One region of the Amphritea japonica ATCC BAA-1530 genome, then DNA from elsewhere that is predicted to be linked to it. Evidence: predicted binding sites of a transcription regulator. Region 1 holds the regulator's gene; each other region holds the start of a gene.
The links. The regulator FNR, encoded in region 1, switches genes on or off when oxygen is low (the NO sensors DNR and NnrR bind a similar motif). The targets are predictions, from matches to a motif close to TTGATNTANATCAA.

Region 1 (3,189 bases):
CCCTACCTTGATACCTTGTATAAAGAGATGGCTCAGCTTTCAGAATGGTATTCCGAAGATCGCGTTGTTGAGCAGCTCCATTTTGGCGGAGGTACTCCGACCTTTATCAGTAATGATCAGATGATCCAGCTGATGCAGAAGTTGCGTGATAATTTCAAGCTTCTGGATGATGACTCCGGAGACTATTCAATTGAAATTGATCCCCGTGAAGTCGATCACGAAATGTTAAAAGTCCTGCGTGAAATCGGTTTCAATCGAGTAAGTTTTGGTGTTCAGGATGTCGAGCTTAAAGTGCAGGAAGCGGTGAACCGGGTGCAGCCCGTAGAAGAGATCGCCGATGTATTATATGAGTCTCGTCGCCTGGGGTTCCGCTCAATTAACATCGACCTTATTTATGGTCTCCCACACCAGACCCTGGATAGCTTCACGAAAACCCTTGATACCATTATCGAGCTCGACCCTGATCGCTTATCGGTATTTAACTATGCTCATATGCCAGACCGATTCAGGTCACAAAGTCATATCAAAGCTGAAGATCTGCCTAGCCCTGAGACTAAGCTGGCCATTCTAGAAACAACGATTAGCAAACTAATTGATGCAGGTTATGTATATATCGGCATGGACCACTTTGCTAAACCTGATGACGAACTGGCCCTGGCTCAACAAAGCGGGAAGTTACATCGAAATTTCCAGGGGTATACGACTCACAGTGATTGCGATCTGGTAGCCATGGGTGTGTCGTCTATTAGCCAGATTGGTGATGTTTACTATCAGAATGAACATGACATCGCCCTTTATTCTGCTGCAGTAGAATCACGTAATGATGCTATTAAGCGCGGGGTCACCCTGACACGGGATGACAGAATCCGCCGAGCAGTGATTACCCAATTAATCTGTCATTTCCAGTTACATAAAAAAGATATTGAAGATCAGTTTGAAATATCCTTTGCTGACTACTTTACTGAAGAACTGCAGGAACTGGAAAAATTCACTGGGGATGGCCTGGTTGTACTCACTGATGACAACATTGAAGTGACCCCGGCAGGACGGCTGCTGATCCGCAGAATATGCATGTCATTTGACGCGTATATTCCAAAGCAGTCGCCGACAAAGGGGTTTTCCCGCATCATTTGATACGGGAAAAGCTTCACCCGGCTCGAATTTTAGTAGATAATCTTGTGTTAGCTACGTCTATAACAACGAATACAGGACATCATTTATGGGTAACCATAAGGCATCTGAAGGGAAACTACATAGCTTGCAACAGGTCCACTGCGGTACTTGCAGCTTGAGCTCACTGTGCTTACCCGTGTCCCTCAATATGACAGAGATGGACCGGCTTGACGATATTATCGATAAAAGCCGCCCACTCAAAAAAGGTGAACACCTGTTCCACCAAGGCGAACCTTTTTCATCTGTATATGCTATCCGTGCGGGCACGATCAAAACCTATACTCTGACTAACGAGGGCGAAGAGCAGATCACCGGGTTCTACTTCCCAGGTGAACTGGTTGGAATGAGTGGTTTTGATAATGAAGAATACCCGGTATCGGCAAAAATTCTGGAAACCACCACCGTCTGCGAAATCCCCTTTGAGCGACTCGATGACCTTTCTGGACAACTTCCAGAACTGCGCCGCCAGATCCTTCGTACGATGAGCAAAGAGATTCGCGATGATCAGCAGATGATGCTGTTATTAAGTAAGAAAAACGCGGAACAGCGGGTCGCGACATTTCTGGTTAAGCTATCTAACCGTTTCAAAGCACGGGGCTATTCAGCCATTAGTTTTCGGCTTTCAATGTCCCGTAACGAAATCGGTAACTATTTGGGGCTTGCGGTCGAAACTGTTAGCCGGATCTTTACCCGGTTCCAGAAAATGGAATTGGTTCGGGTCGATGGTAAAGAGATTGAGCTAACCAATATTGATGAGATTTTCAAACTCTCGGGTGAATCACAGGAAGAAGAAACCTGTGAAGAGAAATCCTGCCCTAGCACTTAACTTCCCATCTGAAGCAAAGTAATACCCGCACTTAGCGGGTATTATTTTGTCTCCAAAGTCATTCTGTTTTAAGGTAATTCTGATGAGCTTCGATGAATGTTACATAAAGTCAGTCATGCGCACGATTCCGGATTGGCCGGAACCCGGCGTCATGTTCAGAGACATCACCCCTCTGTTTAAAGATCCAAAAGCGCTACGCATGATCTCTGATGAATTTATCCAGCGTTATATCGATACTGATATTACTCATATAGCCAGCATTGACGCCCGAGGCTTTCTCATCAGCTCTATCATGGCATATCAACTCAATATCCCATTGGTCCTGGTACGTAAGAAAGGGAAATTACCCGGTAAAACAATTCAGCGAGAATATGCATTGGAATACGGTACCGCCGCTGTAGAGATGCAGATTGACGCGGTAACTGAAGGAGATAAAGTTCTTGTGTTTGATGACCTTATCGCCACAGGGGGCACCGTCCTCGCTGCCTGCACTATTATTAAAGAGTTAGGCGCAGAGGTATACGAAACGGCAACCCTCATTGACCTGCCCGATCTTGGAGGCTCTGAAAAAATTCAGCAGTCTGGCATACCTGTCCATGCGCTGCTCGCCTACGAGGGACTCTAATCAAAGACCCTATCACCGGGGATGGCTTTACAGGTCTTCCCTGGTCTAGTATCAGCGTCCGGTACTTTTATCTTCCTGATAGCAATTGCCGTGACTGCTTCCCTGCATGATTCAACTATAAATACGCTCCTCCAATCCTCTTTCAAAAATATCTGCGACTATTATACAGTTGCATATTTCTTTAGGTTATATGAATATAACAATGATAAAAATACTATATAAGTAAGAGTAAACCGTTATGTTTAACCGGCCTGCCTATATCACCGCTCTAGTCATCTCAGTTCTGTTTTGCAGCCATTCATACGCGGAAGAGGTCAATATAAAGCATGAAAATCTTATCCTTAATGCCAATTTGCAGCGGATTGATGAACAGCCTCTTAGCGGAAGAGTTGCATTAATCACCCATGGAACACTGGCGCATAACCAGATGGAGATAATCTCCACCCTGCAAAGCTTACTCACTGATGAAGAACTTCCAAGTCTGGCGATAAACCTTAGCCTTGGTATAGATAACCGCCATGGGATGTACGACTGCACCACTCCACACAAACATAAGCATTCCGAC
Region 2 (3,189 bases), 1.5 Mb from region 1:
CAGCCTTTTTTTGTGCTGAACGCTTAGACCGGAAAACAAGTTTTCCTAGCTAGCCGGAGGCTGTTCCTCCTTACTAGACGCGACTACGTCGCTTGCTAGTAGCTAGAAAAAAAATACGCCTGTAGATTTATAGATATAAAAAAACCGCCATCAGGCGGTTTTATGTTTTTCTAGCGACTAGTAGGAGTCCAAGACTCCGTTCTAGCAAGTGACGCAGTCACGTCTAGCTAGGAAAGCTTGCTTTCCGGTCTTAATAGAAGTGATTGCTGGCTAATAGCCAGCCATCACTTCTAAGTGCGCCTGCACACTAAATGCCAGAGAAACGGGGTTGTAACCCCCTTCTAAGACAGAAACAATGCGTCCGCCACAAGTGGTGCGCGCTGCGTCCATGAGAAGCTGAGTGGCCCAGCGGTAGTCCTCTTCGGTAAGGTTAAGATCAGCCATTGGATCTTCGTGGTGTGCATCAAAGCCAGCGGAGATAAAAATAATATCCGGTTTATGGTTCTGAATAGCTGGAAGCCAGTACTTTTCTAACTGTTCACGGAATACTGAGGCGCGGGTATGCGCTTCGATCGGACAGTTAACAATATTATCCCTCTGAATGTCACAGTAACGTTCAGGATAGTAAGGGTGCTGGAAGGTAGAGCAAACCAGAACTTCCGGCTTATCTTTAAAGATGTCGACCGTGCCATTACAGTGATGCACGTCAAAATCAACAACGGCAACCCTGTTTACATTAGGTTGTTGCAGGGCGTGCATGGCGCCAATCGCAACGTTGTTATAAAAGCAAAAGCCCATAGCTGCGTTGTGTTCAGCATGATGGCCTGGCGGGCGAACTGCACAAAAGGCATTATCGACCTTATCAGATAGCACTTGATTGGTTGCCAATATACTAGAGCCGGCGGCAAGGCTGGCAGCGTGAAGCGAGTCCGGGCAGAGGGCCGTATCTTCATCGGCATAAACAACCCCTTCGTCGGGTTGCTTCATTTCCAGTCTTTTCTGATGCAGGTTGGCATGTGCCAGTTGAATCTGCTCAGGGGTGACATGTACCGATTCCATCTGTTTAAGCTGTTCGATTAAGCCGGTCTTCTGCAGTACTTTCTGAATGGCAAGAAGGCGAATCGGGCTTTCTGGATGTTCTGGCCCCATATTGTGCAGGCCACAATCGTGATGGGTAATAAATGCAGTCGTCATATTTGATCAAATTCGTTTATTTTTCTTAAGTTTACTGGATTACTACTCTGCCAGCGCTTATTCAAAAGTTGTAGGGAATAAAGATTTTACTGCTACGACTGTTGACATGGATCAGTATCTGTATTTCTGAAGTCTATATTATGACTTTCACAGCATAGAACTGTATTTAGCACCGTGTGTTTCACCCTACACCCGGTGCTTTTTTTTGTCTTGAGAAAACTAAGCTCGTTTTGAGACATTTTTCCTTTCTACTCAGGGGTGTGGCTTTTATACTGGATTCGACACAACTTTTTCAGGGTAAGGCTGGCACGTGACCGCTTTTCGTAACAATGCAGGTGAATTACAAGTCGACTATGCCGATAAGCAGGTTTTGCTTATCGATAGTAGCGGTAATATGCGCTCGACTATTTATTATATGTTGCGTGAGCTAGGCATTCATAACGTTAAAGCAGTTACTATCAACGATAAAGTTATCCCCTTGATTGCGCAAAGTGATTTTGATGTCATTCTCTTGGGGCATAATTCCAGTGACAGTGTTACTGGTGTTCAGGTTCTGGAAGAAGCTCGTTACAGAGGCTATGTGAAGCCCAGTGCAGCATGGATCTGTATGACCAGCGACTCATCACAAGAAGTAGTACTGCATGCAATAGACAGTCATCCAGACGATATCATTACCAAGCCTTTTTCTATTGAAGAATTAAAGTACCGGCTTGATCAGATTATGCGGCGAAAGTTAGCTCTGCGTCCTGTTGATCTGGCGATTGAATCCGGAGCCAAAAATCAGGCTTTGCAGATCTGTGAGGCGCTGATCGATCGGCAACACCCGGAGTATGATCACCTTCAGAAACTCAGAGGCTTTTTGCTTTTAGACCTGGGTGACTACGACAAAGCACGAGAATTACTGGACGGTATCTATTGGGAATCCAGAGATAAGGAGGCCGGATTATATCTGTGTCAGGCTTATTGTCGTTTGGATGATCTGGCTGCTGCGGAGCAATTGTTGCAGGAACTGATACTCGATAATCCGTTATTGATTGCCGCTTATGATTTGTTGGCTGAAGTCCATGAAAAAATGGGTGATCTGGAGCAAGCCAGAGAGACTCTACGTCTGGCAACAACTCATGCACCTCTGGGTATCCCGCGGCAGATGGAGTTAGGGCGAGTCGCTCTACAAACTAAAGAAGTCGATCTGGCAAAGGGGGCGTACAGACGCTCAATTTCGTTGGGCCGTCATAGTTGTTATCGCTCTGCAGAGCCGTATCTGAAGCTCGCAAATCTTCGGCGAATGGATGTTAAGAGTAGTGATGAAGCTACTCGAGATCAGATTCAGCATGAGATAGATGGGCTGCTTGTTAGTACCCGAAAGCAGTTCCCTGCAGATTCTGAGTCAGAAATCAGAGCGTTTCTTATTCGGAGTCAGCTGGCAGAAGATATGGGTGATCGAAAGGATAAAGAACAGTTTCTTAGAGACGCTAAACTGATTAATCGTCAGCTTGAAAACCCAGTTGATATTGATCGCGAGCTCCTGGTTATGTCGGGAGATGCGCTGCCTCTGCTGGAGAAGCCTGCGGCTAAGGTGGATGATAAAGCGTCTGCTGGGAAACAGCGAAATCCTGATATGAGTGATAAGGCAAATCGCCTGGGTATCAAGCATTATTTATCAGGTAAATTTGGTTTGGCGATTAAATCCTTTGGTGCTGCAATTGACTTCGATTTTAATAATCACGCTGCGATATTAAATCTCGCCCAGCTCTTTCTGGAGACGGCAAGGGATGACTCTGAGCGGCGTGAAGGTCGGCTCAAGATGGTTGATCGTTATCTGAACCTGGTGGAACGCAGAGTTTTAGAAGGTGAGTTAAACAGTAAAAATCGTCTTTTGAAAAAGTACCGGAGTATGGCAATAGAAGATCTGCCGGCATCTTCTTTGGGGTCATTGTTAAAATAATATATATAGGAGCTCATAAAAGTGCTCCGCTTTATAAGTTTCATGACCTT
Region 3 (3,189 bases), 150 kb from region 1:
CGGCCAGCTACGTGAATCTTCAAGGGCACAATTCAATAACGCACAAGCCACCTGGTAGGCCGCATCTTTACCCAGTGTCGCAGCAATCCGCTGCTTGCCCTGCCCGTGTAAGGGCCGTTTACAGAAGATAACAAGGGTTGTCTGTTGACTCATTCACTCTGTCCTCACGCATAAAAAAGGCAGCCAAAAAAGCTGCCTTAGCGGTAAATTTACTCTATCTGTTGAATGCGAACTCAGCCCTCGCGGAACCAGGTAGTGCCTTCACGGCTATCTTTAAGGATAATCCCCTGTGCCACCAGATCTTCACGCACCTGATCTGCCGTTGCAAAATCTTTCGCTTTTTTAGCGTCAGCCCGTTGCTGTATCAGCGCTTCAATCTGTTCCGGAGTAATCTCGCCGGCTTTACTTTCACCCTGAAGAAACGCCTCAGGCGACTGTTGTAACAAGCCCAGAATACCACCCAGCTGAACCAACTGAGCAGCTAACGCAGATGCTTTAGCATCACCGGCCCGGCTGGCAGAGTTAAGTTCATTCACCAACTCAAACAGCACCGCCAGCGCTTTCGGAGTATTAAAATCATCATCCATTGCTGCATAAAAGCGCGCGTCATAATCGTTATCCAGTTCCGCAGCTACAACATCTACACCATTAAGCGCCTGGTAAAAACGTTCCAGCGCACTGCGTGCCTCTTTCAGACTGCTCTCTGAATAATCGATATAGCTACGGTAATGTACGGATGAAAGGAAGTAACGGACCACCTCAGCATCATATTTTTCTAATACATCCCGGATCGTAAAGAAATTACCCAGAGACTTAGACATTTTTTCAGCGTTTACACGAACAGCCCCCGCATGCATCCAGGTATTAGCAAATTTAACCCCGTTCGCAGCTTCGGACTGTGCAATCTCATTCTCGTGGTGAGGGAAAGGCAGATCTGGCCCACCGCCGTGAATATCAAAGGTATCTCCCAGGCAGCATTTAGACATCGCAGAACACTCGATGTGCCAACCGGGACGGCCAGCCCCCCACGGAGACTCCCAGCTTACCTCACCCTCTTTCGCCGCCTTCCAGAGAACGAAGTCTAATGGGCTTTCTTTTGCATCCTGTACTTCCACCCGGGCACCGGATCGCAAATCATCAACATTTTTATTGGTCAGCTTGCCATAGTCGGCAAATCGCTCAACCCGGTAATAGACATCACCGTTATCTGCAGCATAAGCAAAACCTTTACCTATCAGAACGCCCACCATGTCGATGATATCCTGGATATGAGCCGTCGCACGAGGCTCCTGGTCAGGACGTAACACACTGAGTTTATCTTCATCTTCATGCATAGCATCGATCATGCGCCCGGTCAGTTGATCCGGACTTTCACCATTGACCGCCGCACGCTTGATAATTTTATCGTCTACATCAGTGATATTTCTGACGTAAGTAACATCCCATCCACGCGCTCGCAGATAACGAGTAATGACATCAAAAGACACCATAACCCTGGCATGTCCGATATGACAGAAATCGTATACGGTGATACCGCACACATACATGTTGATTTTGCCCTCTTCCAGTGGTTTAAAGGGGGCTTTCTCTTTAGTCAGGGTGTTATAGATCTGCAGCATCAGGATTCGCTTATGGCTCTGGCAACGTTAAGAATCGAATAAAAAACAGCTGCCCATTATAGAGGAAACCGGGCAAGAGTTAACAACCCGACGTAAATAACTTTTATAGCTTGTCAGCTTTCTGAAAAAGCAGTCAGGATATTTGATCCAGAACAATCACTGCACTGATAGTTAATCCATGGCAGCTTTATAAGAATAAACTAATATAAAGCTAGTTCTGATCTGCCGAGTGCAGCCAATAGTCGCCCTATTTGTTCAGGAGTATCGCCATGAGCACAGCCAGATTTCGTATGATGGATGGTAACGAAGCTGCAGCCTATATAGCCCATCAACTAAATGATGTTATCGCCATCTATCCGATAACGCCGGCTTCACCGATGGGAGAGATGAGCGATAGCTGGAGTTCAGAAGGGGTTAAAAACCTCTGGGGAGTCGTTCCTGATGTTGTAGAACTACAGAGTGAAGGCGGTGCTGCCGGTGCTGTCCATGGTGCATTGCAAGCTGGCGCTAAAACGACCACTTTTACTGCATCACAGGGACTGCTCCTGAAAATCCCCAATATGTACAAAATTGCCGGCGAACTAACCCCGACAGTCTTTCATATTGCTGCACGCTCCCTGGCAACCCACGCCCTCTCAATCTTTTGTGACCACAGTGATGTGATGGCTACCCGGGCAACGGGTTTTGCCATGCTGGCATCAAACTCGGTACAAGAAGTGATGGACATGGCCACCATTGCAGAGATGGCAACACTCAACGGCCGGGTTCCGGTACTGCATTTTTTTGATGGATTTCGTACCAGTCACGAAGTCAGCAAAGTTGAAGTTGTAACAGAAGCAATGCTGCGACAACTTGTTGATATGGAGCGGGTGCGCGATTGCCGAAGCCGTGCCCTCTCGCCGGATCATCCTGTGGTGCGAGGCACCTCACAGAATCCTGATATCTTCTTCCAGGCCCGTGAAGCCTGTAACCCCTATTACGATGCATTTCCAGAAGTGGTACAGCAGGCTATGGACCATTTTGCCAAAATCACCGGTCGCCAGTATAAGCTGTACGAATATGAAGGTGCTGCTGACGCAGAGTCGGTGGTTATTCTAATGGGATCCGGAGCTGAAACTGCTGATGAAACTGTCAACTACCTGAATAAACAAGGGGCCAAAACCGGCGTATTGAAAGTTCGGCTGTTCCGGCCATTTGATGCAACCCGTTTACTTAATGCCCTGCCAGACAGCGTTAAACAGATCGCGGTTCTCGATCGCACCAAAGAACCTGGTGCTGATGGAGAACCCCTGTACAAAGATATTACCACCGCCCTCATGCAATCCATCCTTTCAGGCCAGCAGTCTGCAACCGAACTGCCTAAGCTGATTGGCGGCCGTTTTGGCCTGTCTTCCAAAGAGTTTACCCCGGCGATGATTAAGGGGGTATTTGATGAACTGAATAAAACTGACAGCAAGAATCTGTTTACCGTTGGTATTAACGATGATCTGACCCACACCAGCATAACTTACGATGAACAATTCATAACTGACGCCCATAAAGACACTTACCAGGCTGTATTCTATGGTTT
Region 4 (3,189 bases), 700 kb from region 1:
CACCGTAGTTTGCCAGCATCAAGTCGCCAACGGTAACAACCAGAGACTCACCACCATCGGCTAACTTGATCTTCTTAGCCGGCAGATTATGGTGAATCACATCATTAAAGGTGTTGTTAGGGAAGTGCTCGTGCTCTACTCCGCCGAAGTACGGGAAGCCAACAGAGACGATCTCATCATTGTTTTCGATAAGACTCAGAGCCAGTTTAGTCTCTTTACCTTCACCGCCCTCTTTCTCTTCAATATTCCACTTACCTTTCTCACCCCAACGGAAACCGATAGAGCCATTTGGCACCACAAAGCTATTGCTGCCAGCATCAAAAGCAACGGTCTTCCATTCAGGATTGTTTTCCTGGCCAAGCGACGCATCAAAGTCAGCGGCACGAATAAAGCGACCCGGAGCAAAGCTGCCATCTTCACGCTTATCCAGCTGTACCAGGAATGGCATATCGCTGTATTTGCGGGCGTAGTCCTGGAAATATTCGCTTGGATTATCAACATGGAACTCTTTTAAGATCACATGTCCCATCGCCATCGCCAGTGCAGCATCGGTACCCTGCTTAGGGTTCATCCACTGATCACAAAGCTTAGCAACTTCGGAATAATCCGGCGTTACTGCGACGGTTTTAGTACCCTTATAACGTACTTCTGTAAAGAAGTGAGCGTCCGGAGTACGCGTCTGCGGTACGTTAGAACCCCAGGCGATGATGTAGTTTGAGTTGTACCAGTCTGCCGATTCCGGTACGTCGGTCTGCTCGCCCCAGGTCATTGGCGACGCTGGCGGCAGATCGCAGTACCAGTCGTAGAAGCTCAGACAAGAACCGCCGATCAGTGACAGATAACGGGATCCTGCTGCATAGGAGACCATGGACATAGCAGGAATTGGCGAGAAACCAACAACCCGGTCCGGACCGTACTGTTTAATAGTGTACGTGTTAGAAGCAGCAATGATTTCATTGACTTCATCCCAGCTGGAACGAACAAAACCACCCAGACCACGGATAGACTTGTATGAATTAGCCTTATCTGGATTCTCGACAATTGATTCCCAGGCATCCACTGGATCTGTATGGGTTTTACGAGCTTCACGCCAAAGTTGCAGCAGACGCTTACGAATAGTCGGATATTTCAGTCGGTTAGCACTGTAGATATACCAGGAATAACTGGCACCACGCGGACAACCACGTGGTTCGTGGTTCGGTAGATCAGGTCGGGTACGTGGATAATCGGTCTGCTGGGTTTCCCAGGTAATCAGGCCGTTTTTGACATAAATTTTCCAGCTGCAGGAGCCGGTACAGTTAACCCCGTGGGTAGACCGTACAATTTTGTCGTGCTGCCAGCGTTGGCGATAGCCATCTTCCCAATCACGGCTTTCCGTGGTGGTTTGGCCGTGACCGTCAGCAAAGCTTTCCGGCTTTTTCTTTAAATATCTTAGTCTATCAAGCAAATGGCTCATGTCATTATCTCCTGAAACCTCTTGGTCAGGACAAGATTCACCGGATGATGAATCTCTCTGAATATTTCCCCAGAAAAGCAGACATTTAATAGGCTGCTAACCTGGATTCCAACGGTCTGGCTGCAAGTGACGCTGCGGGGTTGCAGATCGCCTGCGGGTTAATGTAGAGCTCAAACTACGTGATAACGGGTTTAGATCTGTTGACACAGATCAACAGCCGGGGAACTCGAAAATGGCAAAAACCGCACTATACCTCCAAAGTGATACTTCCTCAAAAAACACATAACACTATGTTTTATAAAAGATAATAGGTTTAAGCGCCTTACTGAGACAGAAAAAATCATTGTTCGAGTTCTTTATGGGTATGCCATCTGAGAAAATCATTATCAGCATTGGTTACTGCGAAACATCATGCAGTGAAAGGTGAGCAAGAAACTTCCAGCAAGAAAAAAACAGGGATTCAGACAAGGTCAGATAACAGCTATTTTGCCGCAGCGAATGCTCAAAGCACCTATAAGAGAATTCACCTTAAGACCGAAGCTCGATAGCCTTCTTCCGATCCTTTAATCATCTAGTGCTTTGACGACGCGTTTTGGCATCAATCAGGTCGGAGCCGGACAACTCTGAATATCCAGCGAACCTACAATGACAGATCTTTCAATCAATCTTATGGAGCTGATATGTCCGATTTCATCACAGTCATGCGCGAAACCTGCCCCACTCCAATTGTTGACGCTACCAAGTGGAAGCGTATTGGCGGTGATCCACACACAGTGAACCTTAACGCCTACCTTTCCGAAGATGGCAGCAAGATAATGGGTACCTGGATCTGCACACCGGGAAAATTCGAAGTAGATTACGATAAATGGGAGTTTTGTCACTTCCTTGAAGGTTACTGCATCATCACACCCGAAGGCGAAGAACCCGTGCACCTGAAAGGCGGCGATGTATTCGTTATTGAACCGGGCATGAAAGGCACCTGGGAAGTAGTAGAGACCGTGCGCAAATACTTCGTCTTTGCCTAAGCGCTTTGACAGATCGTAGATTAGGGTTAAGGCTTTAGCTTTTCTCTGTGAACTCTGTGTTCTCGGTGATGCATCTGTGCCATTAAAAGCATTAAGAACGGTTTACCACAGAGGACACGGAGAGCACCGAGGGGATAATTAAAGGGCTTTTGTCTTTCTCTGTGAGCTCGGTGTTCTCGGTGGTTCATCTTTGCCGTTAAAAGCATTAAGAACGGTTTACCACAGAGGGCACGGAGAACACCGAGGGAATAATTAAAAGGCTTTTATCTTTCTCTGTGAACTCTGTGCTCTCGGTAGTTCATCTTTACCGTTAAAAGCCTTAAGAGCGGTTTACCACGGAGGGCACGGAAAGCACCGAGTGGAATAATTAAAAAGCTTTTGTCTTTCTCTGTGAGCTCGGTGTTCTCGGTGTTCTCGGTGGTGCATCTTTGCCGTTAATAGCATTAAGAACGGCTTACCACAGAGGGCACAAAGAACACCGAGGTTGATGTATATAAAGGCTTAGGCTCTTCTTTGTGACTCGTTAAAGTGAAGCAATCAGCTCTGACAAAGCTTGCTCACCGTTTCTGAAGACAGGCCAGCCATCACCGGTCAGAATAGCGTCAATACCCTTGATTGATGCAACCCTTTTTACAGAGGCTTTCGCTTGTTCTAGATGTTGTAGTTTAGCGTCCGGTATCATGCAAAGCTTACCACCGGAATGCGCTC

Region 2: the regulator FNR is predicted to act here: its motif matches at 1,296-1,309, upstream of AMJAP_RS02795 (histone deacetylase family protein).
Region 3: the regulator FNR is predicted to act here: its motif matches at 1,762-1,775, upstream of nifJ (pyruvate:ferredoxin (flavodoxin) oxidoreductase).
Region 4: the regulator FNR is predicted to act here: its motif matches at 1,657-1,670, upstream of AMJAP_RS12855 (nitrate reductase subunit alpha).

What each region holds. Positions count from the first base shown of each region.
Region 1 is NZ_AP014545.1:2,084,959-2,088,147, forward strand. It holds gene hemN (oxygen-independent coproporphyrinogen III oxidase) at 1-1,134, shown strand, start outside; gene fnr (fumarate/nitrate reduction transcriptional regulator Fnr) at 1,220-1,999, shown strand; gene AMJAP_RS09700 (adenine phosphoribosyltransferase) at 2,082-2,624, shown strand; gene AMJAP_RS09705 (alpha/beta hydrolase) at 2,863-3,189, shown strand, end outside.
Region 2 is NZ_AP014545.1:604,646-607,834, forward strand. It holds gene AMJAP_RS02795 (histone deacetylase family protein) at 271-1,194, opposite strand; gene AMJAP_RS02800 (tetratricopeptide repeat protein) at 1,505-3,139, shown strand.
Region 3 is NZ_AP014545.1:1,930,131-1,933,319, forward strand. It holds gene AMJAP_RS08970 (TIGR04282 family arsenosugar biosynthesis glycosyltransferase) at 1-153, opposite strand, end outside; gene cysS (cysteine--tRNA ligase) at 234-1,619, opposite strand; gene nifJ (pyruvate:ferredoxin (flavodoxin) oxidoreductase) at 1,889-3,189, shown strand, end outside.
Region 4 is NZ_AP014545.1:2,785,946-2,789,134, forward strand. It holds gene AMJAP_RS12855 (nitrate reductase subunit alpha) at 1-1,456, opposite strand, end outside; gene AMJAP_RS12860 (cupin domain-containing protein) at 2,137-2,481, shown strand; gene AMJAP_RS12865 (MBL fold metallo-hydrolase) at 3,005-3,189, opposite strand, start outside.